Regions from separate parts of the Motilimonas sp. 1_MG-2023 genome, predicted to be linked through region 2. Evidence: predicted binding sites of a transcription regulator. Region 2 holds the regulator's gene; each other region holds the start of a gene.
The links. Region 2 encodes LexA, which represses DNA repair genes until DNA is damaged. Its sites were predicted from a motif close to TACTGTATNNNNATACAGTA; they were not measured.
Positions count from the first base shown of each region.

Region 1: the regulator LexA is predicted to act here: its motif matches at 2,890-2,909, upstream of Q4519_RS17115 (exonuclease domain-containing protein).
Region 3: the regulator LexA is predicted to act here: its motif matches at 2,880-2,899, upstream of recN (DNA repair protein RecN).
Region 4: the regulator LexA is predicted to act here: its motif matches at 3,404-3,423, upstream of recG (ATP-dependent DNA helicase RecG).

Region 1 covers NZ_JAUOPX010000039.1:28,020-34,274, forward strand. Annotated here, with positions in the region: gene Q4519_RS17100 (DEAD/DEAH box helicase) at 1-697, opposite strand, end outside; gene Q4519_RS17105 (esterase-like activity of phytase family protein) at 959-2,344, opposite strand; gene Q4519_RS17110 (hypothetical protein) at 2,535-2,744, opposite strand; gene Q4519_RS17115 (exonuclease domain-containing protein) at 2,920-5,091, shown strand; gene Q4519_RS17120 (AraC family transcriptional regulator) at 5,145-6,194, opposite strand; gene Q4519_RS17125 (efflux RND transporter permease subunit) at 6,196-6,255, opposite strand, start outside.
Region 2 covers NZ_JAUOPX010000005.1:10,964-17,218, reverse strand. Annotated here, with positions in the region: gene ctaD (cytochrome c oxidase subunit I) at 1-1,208, opposite strand, end outside; gene coxB (cytochrome c oxidase subunit II) at 1,210-2,280, opposite strand; gene lexA (transcriptional repressor LexA) at 2,704-3,327, opposite strand; gene Q4519_RS03650 (glycosyltransferase family A protein) at 3,428-4,468, opposite strand; gene Q4519_RS03645 (diacylglycerol kinase) at 4,593-4,949, opposite strand; gene plsB (glycerol-3-phosphate 1-O-acyltransferase PlsB) at 5,098-6,255, shown strand, end outside.
Region 3 covers NZ_JAUOPX010000009.1:53,985-60,239, reverse strand. Annotated here, with positions in the region: gene dnaK (molecular chaperone DnaK) at 1-785, opposite strand, end outside; gene grpE (nucleotide exchange factor GrpE) at 1,112-1,750, opposite strand; gene nadK (NAD(+) kinase) at 1,919-2,800, shown strand; gene recN (DNA repair protein RecN) at 2,945-4,609, shown strand; gene Q4519_RS06720 (outer membrane protein assembly factor BamE) at 4,756-5,118, shown strand; gene Q4519_RS06715 (RnfH family protein) at 5,206-5,556, opposite strand; gene Q4519_RS06710 (SRPBCC family protein) at 5,549-5,983, opposite strand; gene smpB (SsrA-binding protein SmpB) at 6,213-6,255, shown strand, end outside.
Region 4 covers NZ_JAUOPX010000016.1:18,968-25,222, forward strand. Annotated here, with positions in the region: gene Q4519_RS10520 (phospholipase A) at 456-1,322, opposite strand; gene Q4519_RS10525 (DUF4272 domain-containing protein) at 1,425-2,090, opposite strand; gene Q4519_RS10530 (TonB C-terminal domain-containing protein) at 2,488-2,841, shown strand; gene recG (ATP-dependent DNA helicase RecG) at 3,440-5,512, shown strand; gene Q4519_RS10540 (hypothetical protein) at 5,617-6,255, shown strand, end outside.

The sequences.
Region 1 (6,255 bases), on a different contig from region 2:
AGGCCGACTTTTTGTCTTTATCAACCGTGGTTAGCCACTGCTCAATTTGCGGCGAACTGGCATTGTCTTTAACAATTTCAATCTCAACGGGATCTTCAATCGCCGTTTTTGCCAAAAAGCGCACTTGTTTTGATAAGGTGGCCGAGAACAATAAATTTTGGCGCTCGGTAGGCAGGCGTTCAATAATTTTATTAATGTCTTCGATAAAGCCCATGTCGAGCATGCGGTCGGCTTCATCGAGCACCAATACCGACAATTCATCAAAATGCAGCGCGCGCTGGCTGTGCATATCCAATAAACGCCCCGGCGTGGCGACCAGAATATCTATCCCTTCAATTAAGCGCTGCTTTTGCGGCGCAATATCAACGCCGCCATACATGGCCATGGAGGTCAGTGGTAAATATTTGCTGTATTTAGCAATGTTATCGGCCACTTGTACGGCTAGCTCACGGGTGGGCGTTAAGATCAGGGCGCGAATGCGCTTAGGGCGAATTTTGGGTAAATCTTGAAACCGTTGCAGTAATGGTAATACAAAACTGGCGGTTTTACCGGTACCGGTTTGCGCGGCGGCAAGCAGATCATTGCCACGCAATATTTCAGGAATAGCCTGTTTTTGGATCGGCGTAGGCGCGCTGTATTCAAGCTCGCTAATGGCTTTTAAGATTGGATCGCTTAATCCAAGTGTTGAAAATGGCATGGGGTGTCTCAGATAAATAAAAAGGGGCAAACTGCGCAGCCGATATTTTTGATGAACAGGGTGCAACAGAGCAGGGCGGCAGTATATCAGAAAAGTGAGCCATGCCACAGTTTATGCAAATCGGATAGATAGTCTTGCGTTACGCTCGTGCTAGTTCAGTTGCTTTGGTAGCCATTCAGAGGTGCGTTCAAATAGTAGGCGAAGGTTAGATTAAACCCGCTGACAAAGAATTCCACCTCGTCAGCGAAGTTGTTAAATCATTTATTTTAAATCAATGATGTAAAGGGTGCTGGCATCAATCACTTTGTTATCTTTATCAAGGTATTTTTGCTCTAGCTTGCCGTCACTTGACCAAGTCGCAAAATCATCGTCGTTGAGCACGCCAAGGGTGGTGGGGTTGATTAGCCACATGCCCTCTAATTTATCGTGAGGATATTTCACTTCTTTTACTAAATCTGCCACTAGAGACTTACTGACCGGTGTTATCTGGTGTGATGCTAGCGCATCCCAACCTTGTGCCATGGCCACTTGCTCAAGGGTTTTTCCTGCTATGGTTAACCCCAGTTTTTCATCTTGTACTAATGTATCGCCGCTTTTAATGGCTTCTAGGTTGGTGGCTTTAGCAAGGTTGATGCGATAGATATGTTTCATGGCGTTAGGGTCGTCACGTAAAAAAGCGCCGTCTCGCTCAATCACTAAAAATTCGTTAGCCGAGAGCGCAACAATACCTGAGTTGGCATTTTGCGCCTTCTCTTGTTGGTAAAGATACTGGCCAATCTCGCCTGTTTTCAAGTTGACCGTGACCAACCGAACTAAGTTCAAGTCTTTTACTTTTTTGTCTGGGTTATGCATGGTTGATTGCATAATACCGACCAAGGTGGACTCATCGGGCGTAATGGCTAAGCCTTCCATACCGCGGTTAGGGCGGCGATTAGCAAACTCGGCAGGCAGGTTGAGAGTCGTGCGTTTGTCTTTGGCGAAGGGGTTGATACGGCTAAGCTCAACGCCATCACTGTCAAAATGCACTATATGTGGGCCGTATTCATCGCTAACCCAAAAAGTGCCGTCTTTTAAGGCGACGAGTCCTTCGCCGTCGAGACCAAAGTCATCCAACTTGAGTGGGTTGGTTTTCGCATCAAAAGGTTTGTCAGCATTTACCGTAATAGGCTGGCCCTTTGTGTCGTAGGGCGTTTCGCCGGTGCCGCCCAAGCCAGAGCGATTTGGCAGCCCCGTGATAGGTGTGCCATCGGGTTGCTTTAATAAAATGGTGCGAACCAGTGTCACTTTGCCAGTGGCATTGACTTCAAATAAGCCAATACGAGGGGTGTAGTCTGGGGTGGGAAAAATCTTCCCTTTGCCGTGTTCACCTTGTTTATAAGTGGCATTGGGGCCGCGATCGGTTAATGCGTAGAACTGATTTTTGTTGGTTGGATGGGCGGTCATATCTGAACCGAAACCGCCGTTGCGGATCTCCAGCATATGTTCGGGTTTAGCATGATCAGTAATATCGTTTCTTAATACTTGATAGGGCAACGGCGCGCCATTTTGTGAATCAACATGACTGACGTTGAGCGCTTCGGCGCAGGTTAAACCAGTATTAAACAATAGCGCCATGGCTAAGGTAGGGAGCCCTTTTTTTACGATCATTTTTATTGCCTTTATTTGTTATAAATTGATTCAAAATGGAAGTCTGAGAGCGGCAAAGGGTATAGCGGCAAGATGTTAATTTTGTTTCAGTTATATGATGGTTTTATGCCAGTTTATGTGGAATAGCGGCTTGTCTTCAGTAAGGGATGGTGCTGGGTTTGAATAGAGGAAGTTGTTGTATGTCTAATACCTAATCATTGTTTTGCTTGTCGCAGCTAAAAGTAGAGAGTAAAGACGCGATAATCCAAGCTGCGCTAATGCCAACGAGGTAGCTCAATTTAGTTGGTATTTGTTCTTGAGACGCTGTCACTTCGATATAAACCAGCGCGCTGGAGAGCATTAGCATAAACAGAAAAGCGTGCTTTTTAAGTTGAGTAATGAGCAGATTAATCCAAGTCATGTTTTGCAAATCACTTAATCAAGGGGCAAAGTAGAAAATAGTCGATTTGTAAATATAAAACAATCTATAAAGCTAGCTGTGTGACAAAGGAAAAAGTGCCGAACTTTCCAGACACTAGACACTAACGTTCGCTTGCCATACTATAGGTTGTATCTATATACAGTACTTAAGCGTAATGAAAACACTTCCAGAAAAGTATTATTTAGCCCATTTTTATGAGCTGGTGGCGTTTATTGATGCCACTAGCTTGCACTTACTTAACGCAGAGCAGCAGCGCCAGTATGCGCTTGTGCAGGGCTTGAGTGAGGCTGCGTTATGCTTGTTGATCCGCATTGTAAATCGAAAAAGTACCTTTGTTGCGCCGGCGCGATTTAACTACGCTGAAATTTTGGATATCACTGCCGCATTGGCGGAGCTTGAGCAACATCAGTTGATCACGTCGGCGGCGCAATTACCCGCCAAGCAGTTATTGCCTGAGCTGACCAAAGCGCAGCTGCAAGAGGTATGCGCTCAAGCGGGCGTGGTAGATATGCCGGCGAACTCAGCCAAAAAACAGGCGTGGATTGACTGTGCGCTTAAGCAAAGTTGCGCCATTAAACCTACTAGCGATCCCACTTATCAGGCCTATATACAGTCTGTTTTTAAAGACACCTTTGACTATTTTTTATATCTGTATTTTGCCCACCTTGGCGGCACCTTAGCGCAATTTTCGATGCGCGATCTCGGCATATTAAAAACCAATGGCAACAGTAGCCGCGCAGCCGCTAGCCAATTAAATGCGCACTTTGATGAATTAGAAGAAGCGCAAACTGCGTTTTACTACAGCCAGTGGCTGCACCAGTTAAAGGTGATGAGTGATGAGGAAAAAACCGCCCTCGCACAAGCGCTATTAACATCAGCAAAGGTCGAGCCGATTGGGCGATACGGCCAAGAAAAATATAACTTATTAAGCTACAAATTGGCGCATCACTGCTTGACCCATGCGCCCGATATAGCAATGACGTTGCTAGCACAAAGCGATCACCCTAAAGCGCAGGAAAAGCATATTCGCGCCTTGTACGGCGAGGGCGAATTGACCCTTTTCCAAGCCAAATTAAACGCCATTCTTGAGGCTTCGGCAGATGAATCTTTATTGCTGTTTGCGCAGGATTTTTCGCGTTTAAAGTTTGGCTCCCAGCGCACGTCATTACTGACCGAGATGCTACGTAACTCAGGGACTGCTATTCCACTGGACGAAGCGTTTGTTGGCGCGCCAGAGCAAGGTTTGATTGATTATTACCAGCGCCATGGTATCACGGCTATCCACAGTGAAAATGGCATTTGGCGCGCGCTGTTTTGTTTGAGCTTTTGGCCTGAGCTTTATCAAAGTGACAAAAACCAACTCAGTAACGAATTTGCGCTGCGCCCGAAATCCATTAAAGAAAATAATTTTTACGACACCTTTGCGCCTGAAGTAGAAACGCGGCTGCAACACTTTACTGATGCGCAGGCGATGCTAGCGTGGCTGTTGCAGCAAATAACCGCCCATTATGGCGAGCCAAACTGCTTTATGGCGTGGTATGACAATCTCTATGAGCAGCTTAGTTTACTGGTTCGCCATAGCCCAATGGATGCGCTGCGCAAGCATCTGCGCGCCATGAGTAAAAATTATCGCGGCTTAAAAGATGGTTATCCTGACTTGATTGGCGTGCGCGATGGCAAGTTGTTTTGCGTTGAGGTTAAAGCGCCCGGTGACAGCTTGCGCCGCAATCAAATGGTGACCATGAATCAGTTGCTAAGCGCAGGATTTGATGTGTCTATTCAGCAAGTGGCGTGGCAGCTTGATCCCGCCCAGCCGTATGTAATTGTTGATGTAGAGACTACTGGCGGGCAAAAAGAATATGACAGGATCACCGAGATTGCCTTGGTTAAAGTCGTGGCAGGAGAGGTGGTGGATCAGTGGTCGAGTTTAGTGAACCCGAATAAACATATTTCAAGGCAAATTACCGCGCTAACGGGCATTAATAATCAAATGGTGCGCGATGCGCCTGTTTTTGCGCAGCTAGCCGAAAAGATTGATGCTTTTAGCCAAGGCGCTATTTTTGTCGCCCATAATGTGAATTTTGATATGGGCATGATCAAGGCTGAATTTGCGCGTTGTGGCTTAAGTTATCGCCGCGCTAAGTTGTGTACCGTTGTGTTAGCCAGAAAGTGGCTGCCTGGTCACGACTCTTATTCATTAGGTAAACTTTGCGCAGATGTAGGCATCACCCTTAATGGCCATCACCGTGCATTAAATGATGCTAACGCCACGGCAGAGCTGTTTATCAAGATTAATGCTTTGCGTTTAGCGCACTCGGCGCAATAGCATAAGAAGTCAGTAGGGGGAATATTGCTCCACTTGATAAGCTTGGGAGCCAGTCACAGTATTGGAACCTGCATCGCGAACGTTGCGCCGCCGGTTAATGTTAGCTCCAGATCACGTATTTGCTCGACACTGTAGCCTGTCTGGTCGATTTGATGCTGATGGCGCTCTGCATAATCGAGCAATCCTTGCCAAGCGGCAATGTAGCCAATATCCGACACCAGGTAAACCTCAGTGCATAAATAATTACCTGCAGGCAGCAATAGGTTGGCTTCGCTATTCGTATTTTCAGTGCCGAGCCAAACATCCATTTCATGCCATGGCCGTGTTAGTTGGTTGACTGGCGATAGCGCGAATAAGCCTTTGGTTTGCTTTCCTTTAGTAACAAACTCTCGATCCCAACTGAAGTTATCTTGCAGGCTTGCATTAAGCCAGCGGTCGGGATACCAAATAAGTTGGCAAGGTAAGTTACGTGCAAGGTGCTGCTCTAGGTTTTTACTGTTGCCTTTTTGCGCATGATTGGCTTGAGAAATGAGTTGGATACTCGCTGCATGCTTGGTATTAGTCTCGGGACAAGTGGGATGGGCAATTTTTTCCAACATCTGAGCCGTTTGTTCAGGCGTTGCGCTACGCGCCATTTCTCGCAGCGCCTTGGCGCTCATATTAAGTTCTCGTTTTAGGGCTTTAGCCAGTGCTTGCGAAGAGGAAAAACCACAGCGATGGGCGATGTCAGTAATGCTGTACTGGTGTAATTCAAATAGTTCGTACACGGCTATTTGCAGCCGAATACGGTTAAGGTATTGCCCCGGTGTTTCATGCCAAATTTGGGTGAATTGGCGATGAAAATGTGAAGGGGAAATGGCGCACCGTTCGGCCACTTGTTGCCAGGTTAGCCCTTCACTCAAGGCGTGATGCATTAGTTGTAAGGCTTTTTCAAACCGCGCCTGTAAATGAGGAGGAAGCTGCTCTAATAGCGCCATTTCAGGCACAAGAATAAAAGGCTTGCTAGCCACAGATTCCGGGCGCGCGGTATTATTCAAGTCAGTTGTCATCAGGTTTAATTTTGTCGATTGCCATGGTTCAATCATAGCTGATGTTATTTGCATTTTAACTATCTACTTGTTTAAGTAAGAGATTCATCGATTCAGTTGCTATTGCAGGCTGCTT
Region 2 (6,255 bases):
TAATGAAAATGTGCCACCACAAAATAGGTATCGTGATATTGAAAATCCACTGGCGTGATCGCCAACATCAACCCAGAAAAACCACCGATGGTAAACAGCACAATAAAAGCAATGGCAAACAGCATTGGCACTTCAAAGGTGAGAGAGCCGCGCCACATCGTTGCAACCCAGTTAAATACCTTCACCCCAGTCGGAATGGAAATCAGCATAGTGCAATACATAAAGAACAGTTCAGCAGCGACCGGCATCCCAGTGGTAAACATGTGATGGGCCCACACTAAAAAGCTTAATCCCGCGATAGACGCGGTGGCATACACCATAGAAGCGTAACCAAACAAAGGCTTACGTGAAAAAGTAGGGACAATGGCTGAGATGATGCCAAATGACGGCAAAATCATAATGTACACTTCAGGGTGACCAAAAAACCAAAAAATATGCTGAAACATCACCGGATCGCCGCCGCCGGCGGCATCAAAAAAGCTGGTACCAAAATATTTATCTGTCAGCACCATGGTCACCACTCCAGCCAACACAGGCATGACTGCAATCAACAAGAAAGCAGTGATCAACCACGTCCAAACAAATAGCGGTAACTTCATCATAGTCATGCCCGGCGCACGTAAGTTGACTATGGTAACAATGACATTAATGGCCCCCATAATTGAGCTAATCCCCATCAAATGAACCGCAAACACGAATAACGCGGTGCTATCAGGGCTGTATTTGGTCGATAATGGGGCATAAAAAGTCCAACCAAAATTGGGACCGCCACCTTCCATAAATAAGGTCATTAGCATTAAGCTAAAGGCAAAAGGTAAAATCCAAAAACTCCAGTTATTCATTCGTGGCAATGCCATGTCTGGCGCGCCTATCATCACCGGGATCATCCAGTTGGCTAAACCAACGAAAGCTGGCATTACCGCACCAAACACCATAATTAAACCGTGCACTGTGGTCATTTGATTAAAGAAATTTGGCTCAAGCAATTGCAATCCAGGTTGAAATAGCTCAGCACGGATCACCATCGCCATCGCACCGCCAGTCAAAAACATGGCAAAGCTAAACAGCAGATACAAGCTGCCAATGTCTTTATGGTTTGTGGTGTAAACCCAACGTGCTAAAAAACCCTTAGGCTTATGGTCGTGCCCTTCATGAATATGCTCGTCGGCATCTGAAACGAGCGGGTTAGAAGCGGATCCTGTACTCATGTTATAGGTCCTTCTGCTGCATCACCGCTTTTACTTGCGCGGGTTGGATCACGTCGCCGGTATTGTTTCCCCAAGCATTTCGCTCGTAGCCAATCACGGCAGCTAATTCTTTTAACGTTAATTGTTTACCAAACGCTTGCATCGCGGTGCCTGGCTTACCATGCACCACAATGTTGATGTGGCCTAACATGTCTTGGGTAGCAATTTGACTACCTTTAAGGGAGGGAAATACGCCAGCCAAACCTTCACCACTCGCTTGATGGCATGCGGCGCAATGCTTGTTATAAACTTGCTCACCTAGTTGCATCATTTCATCCATGTCCATACTCATGGCCAACATGGCTTGCTCTTCGGCTTTGGCTGCTACAGCTTTTTGTTCTTGCTCAGCTAACCAAACTTCAAACTCTTCAACGGGTTTCGCGATCACCACAATAGGCATAAACCCATGATCTTTTCCGCACAACTCAGCACATTGACCGCGATAAATGCCGGGCTCATTAATCCGAGTCCACGCTTCATTAATAAAGCCGGGATTAGCGTCTTTTTTCACGGCAAAGGCAGGCACCCACCAAGAATGAATCACATCTTCTGAAGTCACCAAAAAGCGCACCTTTTGGCCAACAGGCAAAACCAATGGATAGTCCACTTCAAGTAGGTAGTTTTCGCGCTTTTGTTTTTGGTTATGAATTTGATCTTGGCGGCTGGCCAGTAAACTATAGTATTCAACATCGTGGCCAAAATATTTATAGTGCCACTTCCACTGTGAGCCCGTCACTTGAATGGTTAAATCCGCATCACTGGGGTCTTCCATCGCAATTAAGGTTTTCGTGGCAGGGATCGCCATACCAATCAGGATCGCAAAAGGGATGGCGGTCCAAATAATTTCGACTTTGGTATTCTCATGAAATTGCGCCGCTTGCGCGCCTTTATCTTTACGGTGATTAAAGATAGCCCAAAACATTGCAGCAAAAACCACTAGGCCAATCACACAGCAGATAATAAAAATAGTCATGTGCAAGTCGTAAACTTGCTGACTGATATCGGTCACGCCTTCAGTTAAGTTAAACGGCATTGATTTGGCTAACAATGAGTTTGAAAAGCTCACTATTAAAACCAAGCAACAACATTTACAAACTGAGCGGATGAACAATAGAATTTTAAACATTGAACGATCTAGCTGGCTCACATGACCTCTCCTCTGTCACCGCCAACGGTCGAGGCCAACAAAGTTGGCCTCTTCCCCAAGTAGGTAAAGCTAAGCTCCCCGCTACGTTCACCTAAGACAAGTAAAGCAGCTTTTAACCATTTGTAAAATTTATGTTAATTTTTTGTGGTAAGAATTAAGCGCGTAGCAGTAAAATGAGAGTCGTCCAATGTTGGCAAGAAAAATTTATTGTAAAGGGGGCTAATCAGAAAAAAGCAAACAGGCGAAGAAGTAAAAAATGACCGCCTTGAATAAGGCGGCTTGAATTCGGGTTAACTAGGTAACAACAGGTTACATCCAATCTGCGTTGCGAATAACGCCAACTGCGATACCTTCAACATCGAAATGCTCACTGGCTAAATCAACCTTAATGGTATTGAACTCTTCATTTTCGGGGTGTAGCAGCACTTGTCGTCCATCACGCTGAAAACGTTTTACTGTTACTTCATCTTCAACCCGAGCCACGATCACTTGGCCGTTGTGCACATCTTTGGTTTTATGCACTGCAAGTAAATCACCGTCCATAATCCCAATGTCTTTCATACTCATACCACTAACGCGTAACAAGAAATCAGCACTGGGGTGAAATAAGTTCGGATCCACTTTGTAATTACACTCAACATGCTCTTGCGCCAATATGGGCTCACCTGCAGCAACTCGGCCAATAAGGGGTAGCCCTTCATCTTCATTGGCAGCAGGCTCTGCTTCTACCAAACGAATACCACGAGAGGTTCCAGGCATCATTTCAATCACGCCTTTTTTGGCCAAGGCCTTCAAATGCTCTTCAGCTGAGTTAGCACTTTTAAAGCCTAACTGTTTGGCTATTTCCGCTCGCGTTGGCGGCAGCCCAGTATCGGCAATGTTATCTTTAATTAATTCCAGAATTTCTGCTTGGCGCGGTGTTAATGGTTTCATGATTACAGCCTGTTTTTATATACAGTTAACTGTGAGTATATACAGTTAAATCAAAGCGGGCAAGCCTACCTTGTAATTCGGTGCTGAGCTCTTTTAGCGACTAACCATAAAACCTGGCTTTGTTACGGCGTTTAGGCGACCAAAAAATAGTTAAGGCAAATTTAAACACCTTTAGCTGTGGTACCAATTGAGCACTTAACAGTAAATAGTTAAATGCTGCACTTTTGTCTCCATGCTGCTTTAGAGCATCCCAAGCTGCATTAAAATAGACTTGGGCTAATGCTGACTTAGCTTGTTTTCTGACATCTTTGAGGCTCGACAACTTGCAACAAATCCCATAAAAACGCTTCTTAAGCATTAAATTGGCTTCAAGTTGTTGATGATTAGACTGCCCACTCGAAAAATACCGCTGGCCTTCACACCGCGCGAGATAAGACCGAGCCCGATGGAACCCAAGTTTTACTAAACAGCTAGCGTACAAAGCAAATTCACAATCATTAAGCTCATCTAACAAACGAGCTTCGCGCGCACAGTCAATCGTATCGCGACCATCATAAGCTGCTTGGTGCGCTAAGTTTCGAACATGGTTGACCTCTAACCACAGTTGTTTTTTAGCTAACGGATGCTGTAATGCGGAAGGGGCTAATTGTAACAATGCAGAGCAAGCATTTGTTAAATAATCTAGTTCAGGAGCCAGCTCCATTGGCTGTGCTAGCGCCATAAAACGTTCAAGTGCCACCCCTTGATTACGATTGAAGTAGTCACCACGCTCACCAAAACCTGTTACGTTCAGATACAACAAATCCAGTTTATGCGCTCTTAGGGCCGCCATTGCTATATCGAGTGAACCAGCAGCTAAACGATCATCATCATCTAATTGGTAAATGTACTGCCCTGATGCCAATTCACAGCCTTTTTGACGCACGCGATAAATACCAATACTGGTTTCATTGCGATGAACTTTCACCTGCGAGCCAAGGCGCTGTTGTAATGCCACCTCATTTACTGCGGGCTCTGAAGCATCATCAATAACTAGAATTTCACTTGGCGATGCGTAGCTACCAATAGCACTTTCGACAGCCTGAGGTAACAATTGGGGCCGATTATGAGTGGGGATAACAATGGTAAGCGAAGGTGGCATGACGAGACTCCGAAGCAATAAAGTACTCGTCAAGTGTAGTCAAAGCAGGCTGGCAATAGGTCAGACCTGGAGCTTTAAAAATGAATTAATGAAAAGCCATTGTTAAATCAACAACATACAATAATTAAAACAGTAAAATATCAGCCCATACATATACTGTAAGCGTTAACGCCACAAACACCGCTGCGGAGCCTAAGTCTTTAGCACGTCCCGCTAGCTCGTGCTTTTCTAAACCAACGCGGTCAACCACAGCTTCAACCGCTGAGTTTAACAATTCCACAATGATCACCAGCAGCAAACAAGCAATCATTAAAATACGCTCTACTTGTTCAACATCCAACCAACAAGCAAGGGGAATAAATATCACTGCTAACAACAACTCTTGGCGAAATGCCGCCTCATGTTTAAAAGCATGCTGAAAACCCTGAAGAGAATAAATACCTGCCATAAAAATTCGCTTTAACCCGGTATTTTTTTCCATTTTTATGTCCTTTTTTTCATAAATTGCCGCTACTTTTAGTGTATTTTAGCGCCATCTAACTCGCGTAGCTTGGCCATAAGATATGACAAGCAAGCGACAGGTGCTAACAATTTATCTATTAATCAGCAATTAAGGCTAAGGGCATTCGATGAATTTTTTACAACGCTTTTTTCTAAAGCACCTGGTTGCCAGTAAAACCGTGCCTAGCTGCCCGCAAACTGACTTGCAAATAGATGTAGATAAACCCATTGTTTACGCATTGAAAACCCTCTCTTCCAGTGACTTGCTGACACTGCAGCGAACTTGCCAAAAGCTCAATTTGCCCGACCCTCTAACACCGTTAGCCATCAACCAACAAAACATTAACCGTTATGTTTGCTTAAATAAACCCAAGCGCTTGTTCTCTAAAACGCCGCGCAAAGCTTATGAAGACCAATTCAAAATCTTACTCGACCTACATCAAAACAACGATGATATTGACGTACAACTAGTGCCCGTCACTCTGTTTTGGGGCCGCGCACCTGGCTATGAAGGCCACAAACCTTGGTTTTCTATTTTACGTGCTAGCTCACCAAATTGGATAAATAAGGCCTTCACTATTTTGTTTCGTGGTCGTGATAGCTTAATCCGTTTTAGCAAGCCTCTTTCATTACAGCGTTTATACCGCGACTATGGCGATGATCCCAACTTGGCCACTAAGCTAGAAAAAATAGCTTACACCCATTTTACAAGGCAGAAGCTGGCAGCCAAGGGGCCTAAATTGCCACAACGAAACAAAATGCGCCAAGATTTACTCGCCTCCGATGTGATCCATCAAGCCATCGTCAAAGCGAGCCAAGAGCAAAATATCTCTCTTGCTGAAGCCGAAAAGAAAGCCACCCGCTACCTTGATGAAATAGCATCAGATTTTTCCTACCCACTCGTCCGGCTCGGTGACAAAGTACTCACTTGGGTATGGAACAGAATTTACCAAGGCATAATGGTCAACAACGCCGAAACCGTGCGCAACTTGGCGCACAAAGGCTATGAGATTGTCTTTTTACCTTGCCATCGTAGCCATATGGATTATCTACTGCTGTCGTCAATTATTTACCAGCAAGGCATGACGCCGCCTCATATTGCTGCCGGCGTGAACTTAAACTTTTTCCCTGCAGGGCCTATATTTCGCCGTGGCGGCGCATTTTTTATCCGCCGTACTTTTAAAGGCAATCCTTTGTATGCCAGCGTATTTAAGGCTTACTTAAGTTACCTATTCAGCAAGGGATACTCACTAGAGTTCTTTACCGAAGGTGGTCGTAGCCGCACA
Region 3 (6,255 bases), on a different contig from region 2:
AGACGTTGCATTGCAAGTGGATCAGTTGTTAAGTCAAAGCCTTGATCTTTCTTAAACTCAGATACTAAGTAGTTAATTACGCGGTTATCGAAATCTTCACCACCTAAGTGCGTGTCACCGTTAGTTGCAAGTACTTCGAATGTTTTCTCACCATCTACTTCATCAATTTCAATGATAGAGATATCGAATGTACCACCACCTAAATCGTAAACTGCAACAACGCTGTCGCCTTTCGCTGTGTTAACACCGTATGCAAACGCTGCCGCTGTTGGCTCGTTGATAATACGTTTAACGTCTAGACCTGCGATACGGCCTGCATCTTTAGTTGCTTGGCGTTGTGAGTCATTGAAGTAAGCTGGTACGGTAATTACCGCTTCAGTTACCTTCTCACCTAAGTAGTCTTCTGCCGTTTTCTTCATCTTTTTCAAGATTTCAGCAGACACTTGTGGTGGCGCCATGTTTTTACCACGAGCAGATACCCATGCATCACCGTTGTCAGCTTTGATGATTTTGTAAGGCATGATTTTAATGTCACGCTGAACTTCTTCATCTTCAAAACGACGACCAATTAGACGCTTGATTGCGAATAAGGTGTTCTCTGGGTTGGTTACAGATTGACGTTTTGCAGGTTGACCTACTAATGTTTCGCCGTCTTCTGCGTAAGCAATGATTGACGGAGTAGTACGATGACCTTCAGCGTTCTCAATAATTTTAGCCGTGTCACCGTCTAGGATCGCAACACAAGAGTTTGTTGTACCTAAGTCAATACCAATAATTTTACCCATTAGGCAATCTCCAATAATAATTTATGTTCACTGTGGAAGGTAGCAAGAGCAATTTTGCTTCGTGCTGTTCCGTCTATGCACTCTATATGGGGTTGTGAAAAAGCGCTTCAAGGGGGAAATGAAAAAAAATTGAAAATATTTCCGATATAGAGTGAGAAAAAACCGTTTTGACACCTTTTTTTAGCTAACTTGCCCGCAAACTAGCCGCAATGACCTTGCAAATGATAACGGCTTGCATTAGGGATAGCGTAAACAAAAAAATGCCAGTAACCCAAAGGAATTACTGGCATCGATTTATAGAAACGGTTTCAGCTTAGATTTAACAATTAAGCTTGGGTATCAACAGAGCTTGGCGCGGCAGCGCCTTTTGATACCATTACCATTGCCGGACGAATCACACGGCCGTTTAACTCATACCCTTTTTGCATCACTGCAATCACAGTATTAGCAGGCACGCCCGGGATTTCTTGCATACTCATGGCTTGATGCTTTTCTGGATCAAACGGGGCGTCTTTAGGATCTATCGCAACAACACCGAATTTCTCAACAGAACTCAGCATCGCCTTAAGGGTTAATTCAACCCCTTCAATCATTGGCTTAAGATCGTCGTTTTCATGGTCAGCATGACTCAATGCCAGTTCCATGTTATCGATAACAGGTAATAGTTCAGCAGCAAATTTATCCAACGCAAACTTATGTGCTTTTTCTACATCTTTAGCGGTACGGCTACGGATGTTTTGCACTTCAGCGGCAGCACGGACCACTGAATCTTTTTGTTCGGCAATTTTTTCTTCAGCTGCGGCTAGCTTTTTCTCTAACTCAGCGATACGCGCATCTTCACCTGTTTCAAACTCACCTTCCACAGCGTCTGCAGCATCGGCTGCCAGAACTTCACCTTCTTGGGCGACTTGTTCAACGTCCACGGCTTGCTCTTCTGGTGATAGGTTTTTATCTTCGCTGCTCATGTTTACTCCATTGAGATATTAACTAAAACACATTGCCCCTTATTATGGGGATCACTCTAGCAGTTTCAACCTTGCTGAAAAGAAAACCCTTGCTAGATTAAGCAAGCCCTTTCATTATTGTTTAATTAGCACCACTAAACGTGCCCAACCCAATAGAAAGTTGACTAGATGACGGTAAAATTTAACTCCATCGGCTTAATTGGTAAACCTAATCATTTAGGTGCAAATCAAACCTTAAAAGCCCTGCACCATTATTTGAAGCAAAGAGGCTATCGGGTCATTATTGAAACCTTGGTAGCGGCTGAACTTGATATTGTAGATAGCGAAGCGATGGATGTTGACACCTTGGGGCTTCATGTCGATTTGGCGATAGTGGTTGGTGGCGACGGCAACATGCTTGGCGCGGCGCGAATTTTGTCACAACACGACGTGGCGGTGATCGGCGTTAACCGTGGCAACCTCGGTTTTTTAACGGATTTAGACCCTGATGAATTTGAAGAGCCACTCAATCAAGTATTACAGGGCAACTACCAAACCGAATACCGCTTTTTATTAGAAGCAGAAGTATTTCGCAAAGGAGTACCACAAAGCCGGCAAACAGCGGTGAATGAAGCCGTGTTGCACCCAGACAAAATCGCCCACATGATTGAATTTGAAGTGTACGTCAATGGCAGCTTTATGCTGCACCAACGTGCCGATGGCATGATAGTGTCAACGCCAACAGGCTCAACGGCCTATTCACTCTCAGGTGGCGGCCCAATTTTAACGCCAAATCTTGACGCCATCACCCTAGTGCCGATGTTTCCACACACCTTAAGCAGTCGCCCTATTGTGCTTGATGCAAACTCACATGTACGTTTAGTCGTCTCACCTCATAACCAAGCAGCCATGCAAGTTAGCTGCGATGGCCATGTTACGCTGCCTGTCGAGCCAGGTGATGAAGTGGTGATCAAAAAACATTCCCATAAATTAAAGCTGGTTCACCCCAGTAACTACAGCTACTTCAGTGTATTGCAACAAAAGCTGGGCTGGGAAAAGAAACCCTTTTAAGCAACAAGCGCCATGTGACCAATATTACAAATATGGTCACCCTGTTTATTTTTAGAGAATAAAATTCACTCAGACACTTTACTGTATAAAAAAACAGTTTATACTGCTTTTTTATACAGTATTTGTATTGAATGGATTTTGTATATGTTAACTCAGCTAACCGTAACCAACTTTGCGATTGTAAAGTTTTTAGAATTAGAGCTTTCTGGTGGCATGACCAGCATTACTGGCGAAACAGGTGCCGGTAAATCCATCGCCATTGATGCCTTAGGCCTTTGCTTAGGCGACCGCGCCGATGCCCATATGGTGCGCCCCGGCGCAAAAAAAGCTGAGATCATTGCACGATTTTCCTTACAGCACATCCCAGCCGCACAACGTTGGCTACAAGACAACGAGCTAGAAAACGAAAACGACTGTATTTTACGCCGCACAGTGACCCATGAGGGCCGATCGCGTGGCTATATCAATGGCATTCCCGTTCCGCTTTCCCAGCTTAAAAACCTAGGCCAATTGTTAGTACACATTCACGGCCAACATGCACATCAAACCTTGCTTCGTCCAGATGTGCAAATGCAATTACTGGACGGTTATGCCGGCCATAAGGCTCTATTACGCAAAGTTAAAGACAACTATCAAGGTTGGCAGTTTCTGAATAAAGAGCTGCGCCATCTACAGCAACAACAAGCTGAAAACGAAGCCCGTAAACAACTATTAGAGTATCAAGTACAAGAGCTTGACGAGTTTGCACTGCAACCTAATGAATTTGAAGAAATTGAGCAAGAACACAAAAAGTTAGCAAATAGCGGAACCCTAATGGAACAATGCCAAGCAGGGCTAGACATCCTTTATGAAAACGATGAAGTGAACGCACTCAGCTTACTGCAAATGTCGGCAAACCGCGTAGAAAGCCAAGCAGATAATGATCCTGCTTTATCTGAAATCACCAGCATACTACAAGAAGCCATCATTCAAGTTGAAGAAGCCAGCTCGCAACTCAGAAATTATTGTGAAAGCTTAGAAATGGATCCTGAGCAATTTAACTACCTAGACAACCGCTTAAGCCAGGCTATGCAGCTTGCCCGCAAGCATCAAGTACCACCAGAAGAGCTATGTAAAAAGCATCAAGAGTTAGCAAAAGAACTCGACGGTATCTCAAACTCAGAAGAGCGAGCGGCCCAGCTAGAAAAAGAACTGGCGAATGTACGTGCCAGCTACCTAGAAGAGGCCAAAAAGCTGAGCCAAAGTCGCCAACGCTATGCCGAAGAACTTAGCCAAAAAATCAGTGAAAGCATGCACCAATTAAGCATGCCGTCAGGGCAATTTTTAATTGATGTGCTCGCCGATGAAAATGCAGAAATAACATCAATGGGCATAGATACCGTAAACTACAGCGTCACCACAAACCCCGGCCAACCCTTGCAGAGCATAGGTAAAGTTGCCTCGGGAGGCGAATTGTCACGCATCAGCTTAGCGCTACAAGTGATCACTTCGCAAAAAGCCTCAACTCCAACCATGATTTTTGATGAAGTTGACGTCGGCATCAGTGGCGCAACCGCCTCAGTGGTTGGCAAGCTATTGCGAAAACTAGGTGAAACCACTCAGGTATTTTGTGTCACTCATCTACCGCAAGTCGCAGGCCACGGCCATCAACAAATGTTTGTCAGCAAAGAAACCGATGGCACCAGCACACAAACATCAATGCATGCACTCAAACCTGAGCAAAGACTAGAAGAGCTAGCAAGGCTATTAGGTGGCGACGCCATTACCGAAAAAACCCTAGCCAACGCACAAGAGTTATTAATTCAGTAGCCCACATATAAGCCTAAACCAAGAAATAAGCGCGATAAATTCAATAAATTTGCGCTAGATAATGAAAATAATCACGGCAAGTTTTTACTTCCAGCACCAGACTGGGTATGATTTGCCGCTGATATTCACCTTAATGAAACGGATCTATGCGACTAAAAAGCCTTATCGCTGCTGCAGCATTCTCACTTTCTCTTAGCGGCTGCTCTGCTATCTATGACAAGATCGTATTCCAAATTGACGTTGCTCAAGGCAATTTCGTTGAGGCGGAGCAAATCGATAAACTCAGTCTAGGCATGACTAAAGAGCAAGTTAGCTATGTTATGGGCTCTCCGATGCTGATCGACACATTTGATAGTAATAAATGGTACTACCTATATTATTTCAAGCCCGGCGGTGAAAAATTAGAACAATCGCAAATGGAGCTAGTGTTTGGCAATGAAAAGCTTATTCGTGTTTCAGGCGACCCAGCAATCACTGAAAAATTTAGCGACCAAAGCTTAACAAATTAAAAAACCTAGTTAAGTACACAGCTGAGTAACATTCAGTATTAAAAAAGCGAGCCTAGCTCGCTTTTTTAATAAGTAAAATGACTAAACTTATTTTTCTGTATTACCACGCGGAGTCACTCGTCCACCAGTGGTTTTATCAGCCCGGCCTTCTTCCTTCGCGCGCTGCGCGCGTAACTTACGCATTTCTTTAGGATCAGCAATTAAAGGACGGTATATCTCAATTCGATCAAGGTTTTGAACTTCATCCGTGAGCTTAGCCGGACGACTAAAAATCCCTACCTTGGCCTTATCAACATCGATCTCAGGGAAGACATGGTGGATATGAGAGCGCAAAATACACTCTTTAATGGTTAGCCCTTTTTCAACATTCAAAGCAATAATTTTTTGTTTTTCGGGCGTTGCATAAGCGACTTCAACCTTAATTGTCAGTTCAGACACGATATACCTCTTTGGCTCGCTCAGTGAAGGCTTTAATCATAGCGTGGCATAAATCGTGGAATACTCGGCCAAATGCCACTTCAACCAATTTACTACTGAATTCAAATTCTAAATCCAGCGCCACTTTACAAGCCTTATCGTCAAGGGGAGTAAAGGTCCAACCACCGCGAAGATGCTTAAATGGGCCATCAACCAACTGCATAATAATGCGCTCGCTAGGCACCAAAATATTCTCGGTAGTGAATGTTTTTTTAATGCCAGCCTTAGCAACATTAACTGATGCGCGCATCAAATTATCGGAGTGTGCCAACACAGCACTGCCTGAACAGCCCGGAAGAAACTCGGGATACGCATTAACATCATTAACTAAATCAAACATTTCAGTGGCACTAAACATCACCAGTGCCGATTTTGAAATCTGTGCCATTTCCACTGCTCTCAACACAAAAAAACTATTTTACCCGACAATAAAACAAAATCGGCGATTTTTTCCATCAAATACAAAATAGCATTCAACAAAAACGCAAAATAATGCTCTTTACTATCTTAACATCAAATAAATACCCCAATATGACACCATAACACTCCTTTATTTCACCTTTTTCATTTATGCTACTGCTTTCTCATACCAGCCGAATAGAATATAATACGCAGCTATGGCTAAAAAGAACTCAAAAACAAAATCCGGCTCAAATACCA
Region 4 (6,255 bases), on a different contig from region 2:
TAGAGCCCTCCCAAAAAGACAACCTAGGTTGTCACGCGAGATAATATTAGTTCAAAAAACAAACAATATCTAGGGTCTGTTGATCTTTGCTGGTTGATTTTTGTTCGAGAGGGGACACCTTGTCTAAAAGCGTTTTGAGCAAGGCGAGCTGTGTGTCGCTTAGCATTTTAAGTAAATACTGCTCAACGATGGGCAAAACGCTTTTAGCCGAATCCGTAGGACAGCGTTTGTTGGCCATTTCTACTGCGTTAGCGCCTTTTCGCGTAGCTCACTATGCCACAAAGGTGCTGGCCACAACGAACGTTTTGTATAAATACCCAACAATTCGCTGCAAAAACAATCACGAAAGATCAACAAACCCTAGTATCAAGTTAAATGAAGAAATAAAAAATTAGGAAGGAAATGTACATTTGAACAAGTAGCACGCCGAGGCGTGCTCTTGATCGATGCTCAACTTACAGCCAATCGGTCAACGCAATGCCGATGCCTACTGTGTTGTTGTATTGGTCATACTCAATCAGGTTATTACCATAACCTGAGAAAAATTGAACGTAACCCTTAACCCGAGATGTCAAAGGAAAACTCCAGCTCCCTTCTATCGCCCCTTTTGAAAAGCCACTCTCTAGGTTGTTACGACTCATCATGGAAAAAGTATGATCATGCCATTTATAAGCCGCCAATATTTTGCCATGGCCTAAATAGTCAGTAATGTCGTAGTTATTATCTTCTTCTCGGTCTTCTGGAATTCGCAGCCATGGCACTAACGCTAGCCCTAAGTTACCGCGCTCTAAAGTGACACTGGCCTTAACTCTATTCCAACTGCGGGAAAGCGGCTCACTACGACCATTGGACTGATGCACAAAGCCAATTTGCGCTACCTGAACACTCCAGCCGGCACCAAGCTGGTAATTTGGCCGCCAAGACAAAAACGCTTCAGGCTCATAATTGGTTTCTCGAAATGGTGATGATTCCGCTTTATTATATGCCTGCCAATAAGAAACTTGGCTGTAAGCGAACAGCAAGGAAGGACCGTACTGAGATTGAGCACTCCAAACTGGCATTTTAAAACTAAATTGAAATTTAATCTCAACGTCTTGTAGCTCACCATAATTAGCATAATTTTCAGCAGAGAGCTTATCGTTATAGTTGCCCAGCAAAATATAGGTAGGTTTATGGGCCGTAATTACAAATGGATTATCATAGGTTTCTCGCTCATCGGCCAAACGTTGCTCGAGAGCAGCATTATCAGCCCCGGTATCACCAACCTGCTCTGCGATAGCGGCAGTCGAAAGCATCGCAGCCGCTAAAAGTAGGTATTTCATAAACTTTCCCTGTGAGTTAAATAATTAAACGAGAGATTAGAGCAAGAGAACTATATAAACACAACTCTAAACATCAAGGCTAACAGCTAATCTCTCACTTATTTACTCACACAGTTCATCCCAGTCTGATTCACCTATCAACCAGCTTAAACAAGTATAACGCTCTTGCACTATTAACAGGCTGATATTGGCAGGTAGGGCGCGAGGCTGATGCTTACCAAGGTGAGCCATTCGGTAATACTGGTCCGCAGTATCTAGCAGCGTAACTGGGTTTAATGGTTTTGCTCCTGCCAATAGTTCATCATAACTTTGCCACTGGATCAGACGCGATAGCTCAATAATATTGGCCCCTTCTGTTGCTTTCCCCAACTCAGCTAGGTGGCCTATTGCCCACAGCAATAATTTGATTGATTCATAGCGCCACATACAAACTTGCTTTTCTGCTGGCGTTAGGTGGGTTTTAGCAAGCCAATGCTGTTCTTTAAGGGTGAAGCAATGTTGCGCGCCTGTTCGTAAATACAAAGCATCGATCACGGCACTTGGCAGTTCTTCGGCGTGAGCAGTTAATAACATTAAGCTTTGCAAGCGATGCACTATGTCTGAAACGGATCTAAATTGACATTCTCCGGCATCAGGCAAGGAAGGCAAATTCTTATCAACTTTTATGCCTAGCTGGGTTAGCTGCTGCTCTGACAATAACTTTCTCGCCATGCTCGCTGGCATCGGGGTGATTCTTGGCATCATCCATGTTTTAAGTAATCCTAGCACTCTTTATCTCCTGATATTACAACGAGTGATGTAGCGCCATCGTGGCAACAAGTCCACTGCAATGGCATAGCTATGATGGTCGTGGATGACCCATTTAAAAGAAACGTCCATCATATTTGGCTAAGGTTTACGTGTCTTCGTGGTGAGGTAACTTCAATATAGGATCACCAAAAAGACCAATAAGCCCTGATAAATTATTATTATTTTTTTTATACTTTCTAATCCCATCATGTTGTAACAAAAATGAATTAATTAACCTATGATCAACTTCATATTCGTTGTTACCTACTGTTACAAATGATGCAGTTTGTTATTGCGATCATACTATGATTAAAGTCAAAACAACACTGCTGTTAGAAATAACAATAAAAAACTAATAAACCATTAGGAGATAAACATGTATAGAACAATAACAATGGCGATTCTCGCTGCATTGATCACGACCCCTGCGGCATCAGCAATGACAACCTGCGAAGATTTAGTGCAATGCCAACAAGCAATGCAAGAAAACATTTATCAACACTGGAAAGCACGTCACACCTATCCAGGCTCAACGGTTACAGTCATGGTAAACAATGATTTGATGGGAAATGTGGATGTTACAGTAGAGCAAAGCAGTGGTTTTGCTAAATTTGATCAATCTGCAGTTGAGGCACTAAAAAGCAGTATATTAACGTTAGACCCCTCTAGCTTACCTGAGGAAGACTTAGCCAAGCTTAAAAAGTTTAAGCTTCGCCTCAGAGCAGAATAGTTCGAGAGATTGGTAAGATATTGTGACAATTTTTGCCGTGTTACCGCAAAACCAATGCCACTCAGAATAAGGCCTTTTAACTGGTTAGACGATGTACCTGATGCTAAATAATTTAGTCACTCGAAAGGGAGTAGCCCTATTCGAGAAAATAAAAAAGGGAGCTAAATAGCTCCCTTTTTTATTTCAATTAGCATCTGCTAACTTTGTCTTTAGTAGAGCTCAAAGAGCTCCATCTACACCCGCAAATATTCAAAAAACCTCAGAGGAAACAAGTTATTTCCTAAACTGTGCAGCTAGATTATCAGAGTTGAGCAAAATTCGTCTATGGCTTTATGCTGCAATTACGTTAACCGAAAAGCCAATCACGTCAATTTCTTAAAAAAACAAAAATAACCATTTAAAAACAAATAATTAATAAGAACAAATAATCTATATAAAGCGAAAAAGATAACGCTATCAACACCTATTTAAACTTATGAATGATAAGCTTCCTATAAAATGATAGCGCTATCTTTATTGTTTTTATGCATTTTAATAACGTTACAGCGGATGTTCTTGTATTATCTGTTTATATTTACAGGTATTTGGAACGCAGACGGTGAAACTAGAAAAGTTACCTCTCACGACATTAAAAGGTGTCGGCAGCAAACTTGCTGAAAAACTCACTAAGTTGGGGCTAGCTAATGTTCAAGATATGCTCTTTCACTTACCGCTACGTTACGAAGATCGCACTCGAATTTTTGCCATTCAAGATATGCTACCAGGCTTACATGGCGCCATTGTAGGCGAGATAAAAAGCACTCAAGTCAGCTTTGGTAATCGCCGCATCCTGACCTGTAAAATTAGTGACGGTACTGGCAGTGTGACACTGCGCTTTTTTCACTTCAACGCAGGCCAAAAGAATGCACTTAGCGAAGGAAAGTGGCTACGTTGCTATGGCGAGTTTCGTCGCGGCAAGTTTGGTTATGAGATCACCCACCCTGAATATCAAGTATTAAATGATCCCGAACAACTTGAATGTGAAGAGGCGCTCACTCCCGTTTATCCCACAACAGAAGGACTCAAGCAAAACACCTTTCGTAGTCTTACTCATCAAGCCGTTGAACTATTAAAGCAGCATAATATAGACGAAGTACTGCCCGCTCAGCTCAATCACTATGCTTTTTCTTTGCAGGAGGCTTTAATTTACCTGCATCAACCTCCGGCCGATGCCGATCAAGACTTGATGGATGCCGGAGAGCACCCAGCACAACAACGCCTTATCATCGAGGAGTTATTGGCCCATAACCTCAGCATGCTCCTACTGCGACAAAAGTCCAGCCAAAATCAAGCGGCGTCTATTCAACAAGCTGGGCCTATGGTGGCTCAACTATTGGCGCAATTACCCTTTTCACCCACTCACGCACAACAACGCGTGGTCAATGAGATCAGCCAAGATTTACATAAAAGCGTACCGATGATGCGCTTGGTGCAAGGTGACGTTGGCTCAGGCAAAACCTTGGTCGCAGCTCTGGCGGCATTACAAGTGATTGAATCGGGCTATCAAGTCGCCTTAATGGCCCCCACCGAATTATTGGCCGAACAACATGCCAAAGTGTTCAGCCAATGGCTTGAGCCATTAGGTATACAAGTCGGCTGGTTAGCAGGAAAAGTAAAAGGTAAACAGCGCGAACAGCAACTTGCTGCCTTTGCTAATGGCGAAAGTAAAATGATAGTGGGCACTCACGCACTGTTTCAAGCTGAAGTTGAATTCTTTAATTTAGCCTTAATGATCATTGATGAACAACACCGTTTTGGCGTGCATCAACGCTTAGCACTGCGTGAAAAAGGCACCTTTGGTCCTTATGCCCCTCATCAATTGATCATGACTGCTACTCCCATCCCCCGAACCTTAGCGATGACCGCTTACGCCGACTTAGATACCTCTATCATCGATGAATTACCGCCTGGAAGAACGCCTGTGTCCACCGTGGCGATCCCTGATACGCGGCGCGAGCAAGTGATCGAGCGCGTACGTCAAGCCTGTGAGAACGAGCAACGTCAAGCATATTGGGTGTGTACCTTAATTGAGGAGTCGGAAGCCCTTGAATGCCAAGCGGCTGAAGTCACCGCCAATGATTTGCAACTGATGCTGCCACAATTGCGTATTGGTCTGGTGCATGGCCGTATGAAGCCTGCCGAAAAACAGTACGTAATGGATGCTTTTAAGGCAGCAGAGCTCGACCTGTTGGTTGCCACAACAGTCATTGAGGTCGGTGTAGATGTGCCCAATGCCAGTTTGATGATCATAGAAAATCCAGAACGTCTTGGACTAGCGCAATTACACCAGTTAAGAGGCCGCGTCGGTCGTGGTGCCACTGCCAGCCACTGTGTACTGCTATATCATAATCCATTATCGGTCACTGCAAGCAAACGACTAGGGGTATTAAGAGAGTCCACTGACGGCTTTTACATTGCGCAAAAAGATTTAGAAATCCGTGGCCCTGGTGAATTACTCGGCAGTAAGCAAACTGGCTTAGCAGACTTGCGCATTGCAGACTTAAGTCGCGATCAGCGTTTAATTCCACAAGTGCAACAATTAGCTCAGCATGTTATGCAGCAATATCCAGAAACTGTTGATAAAATAGTCAAACGCTGGCTGGGACAGAAAGAAATTTATTCCCATGCTTAAAAAATTGTTAGCTGCGCCGCACCGTGGCAGCATAATCACGACAAGGTAATGTTTATTCAGTATTATTTAGTTTCATCGCAGAGCGAGATAAGGAAATCACTATCATGAACCCCACAGCACGCTTAATGGTGCGTATTGTTGCTGGTCTATTACTGCTACTATTAGTGATTATTAGCCTTGCCGCATTGATGTTTAATGCCAATGATTACCGCGCTGACATTAAGCAGTGGGCACTAACCAACTTAGGTTTTGAGCTGGATATACAAGATATTCAATGGAATATCTCCAAGCCGACTCAACTTACCCTTAATAACATCAAACTCACATTGCCACAGCACACCCCAGCTGAACACCCCGTCGCTGAAATTGAACAAATTTGGTTGCAGTTGAGTAGCTCAGGTTGGTTTAGCCGTGAGCTAGTTATTGAACAAGTGATTTTAGAACGACCAACATTATCCATTAACGACAACTTACTACAGCATTTGCAAAGCGGTAACCCTAAGCCTACTAGCGCGAATGAGCCAAGTAACGTTGAACCATTACCTATTGCCTCATTACAAATAAAACAATTTAGTATAAATCATCTCGATTTAGCGGTGTCTTTGAGACAAAGCCCTGCGGTGACACTACACGATCTGACAATGCACTTGAATCAATGGCAATTAGTTCAAGATCACCAACTTCTCACCAGCAAAGGGGCTGTTGATCTAGAATTAGCAATTAACCAGATCGCGATCAACGCC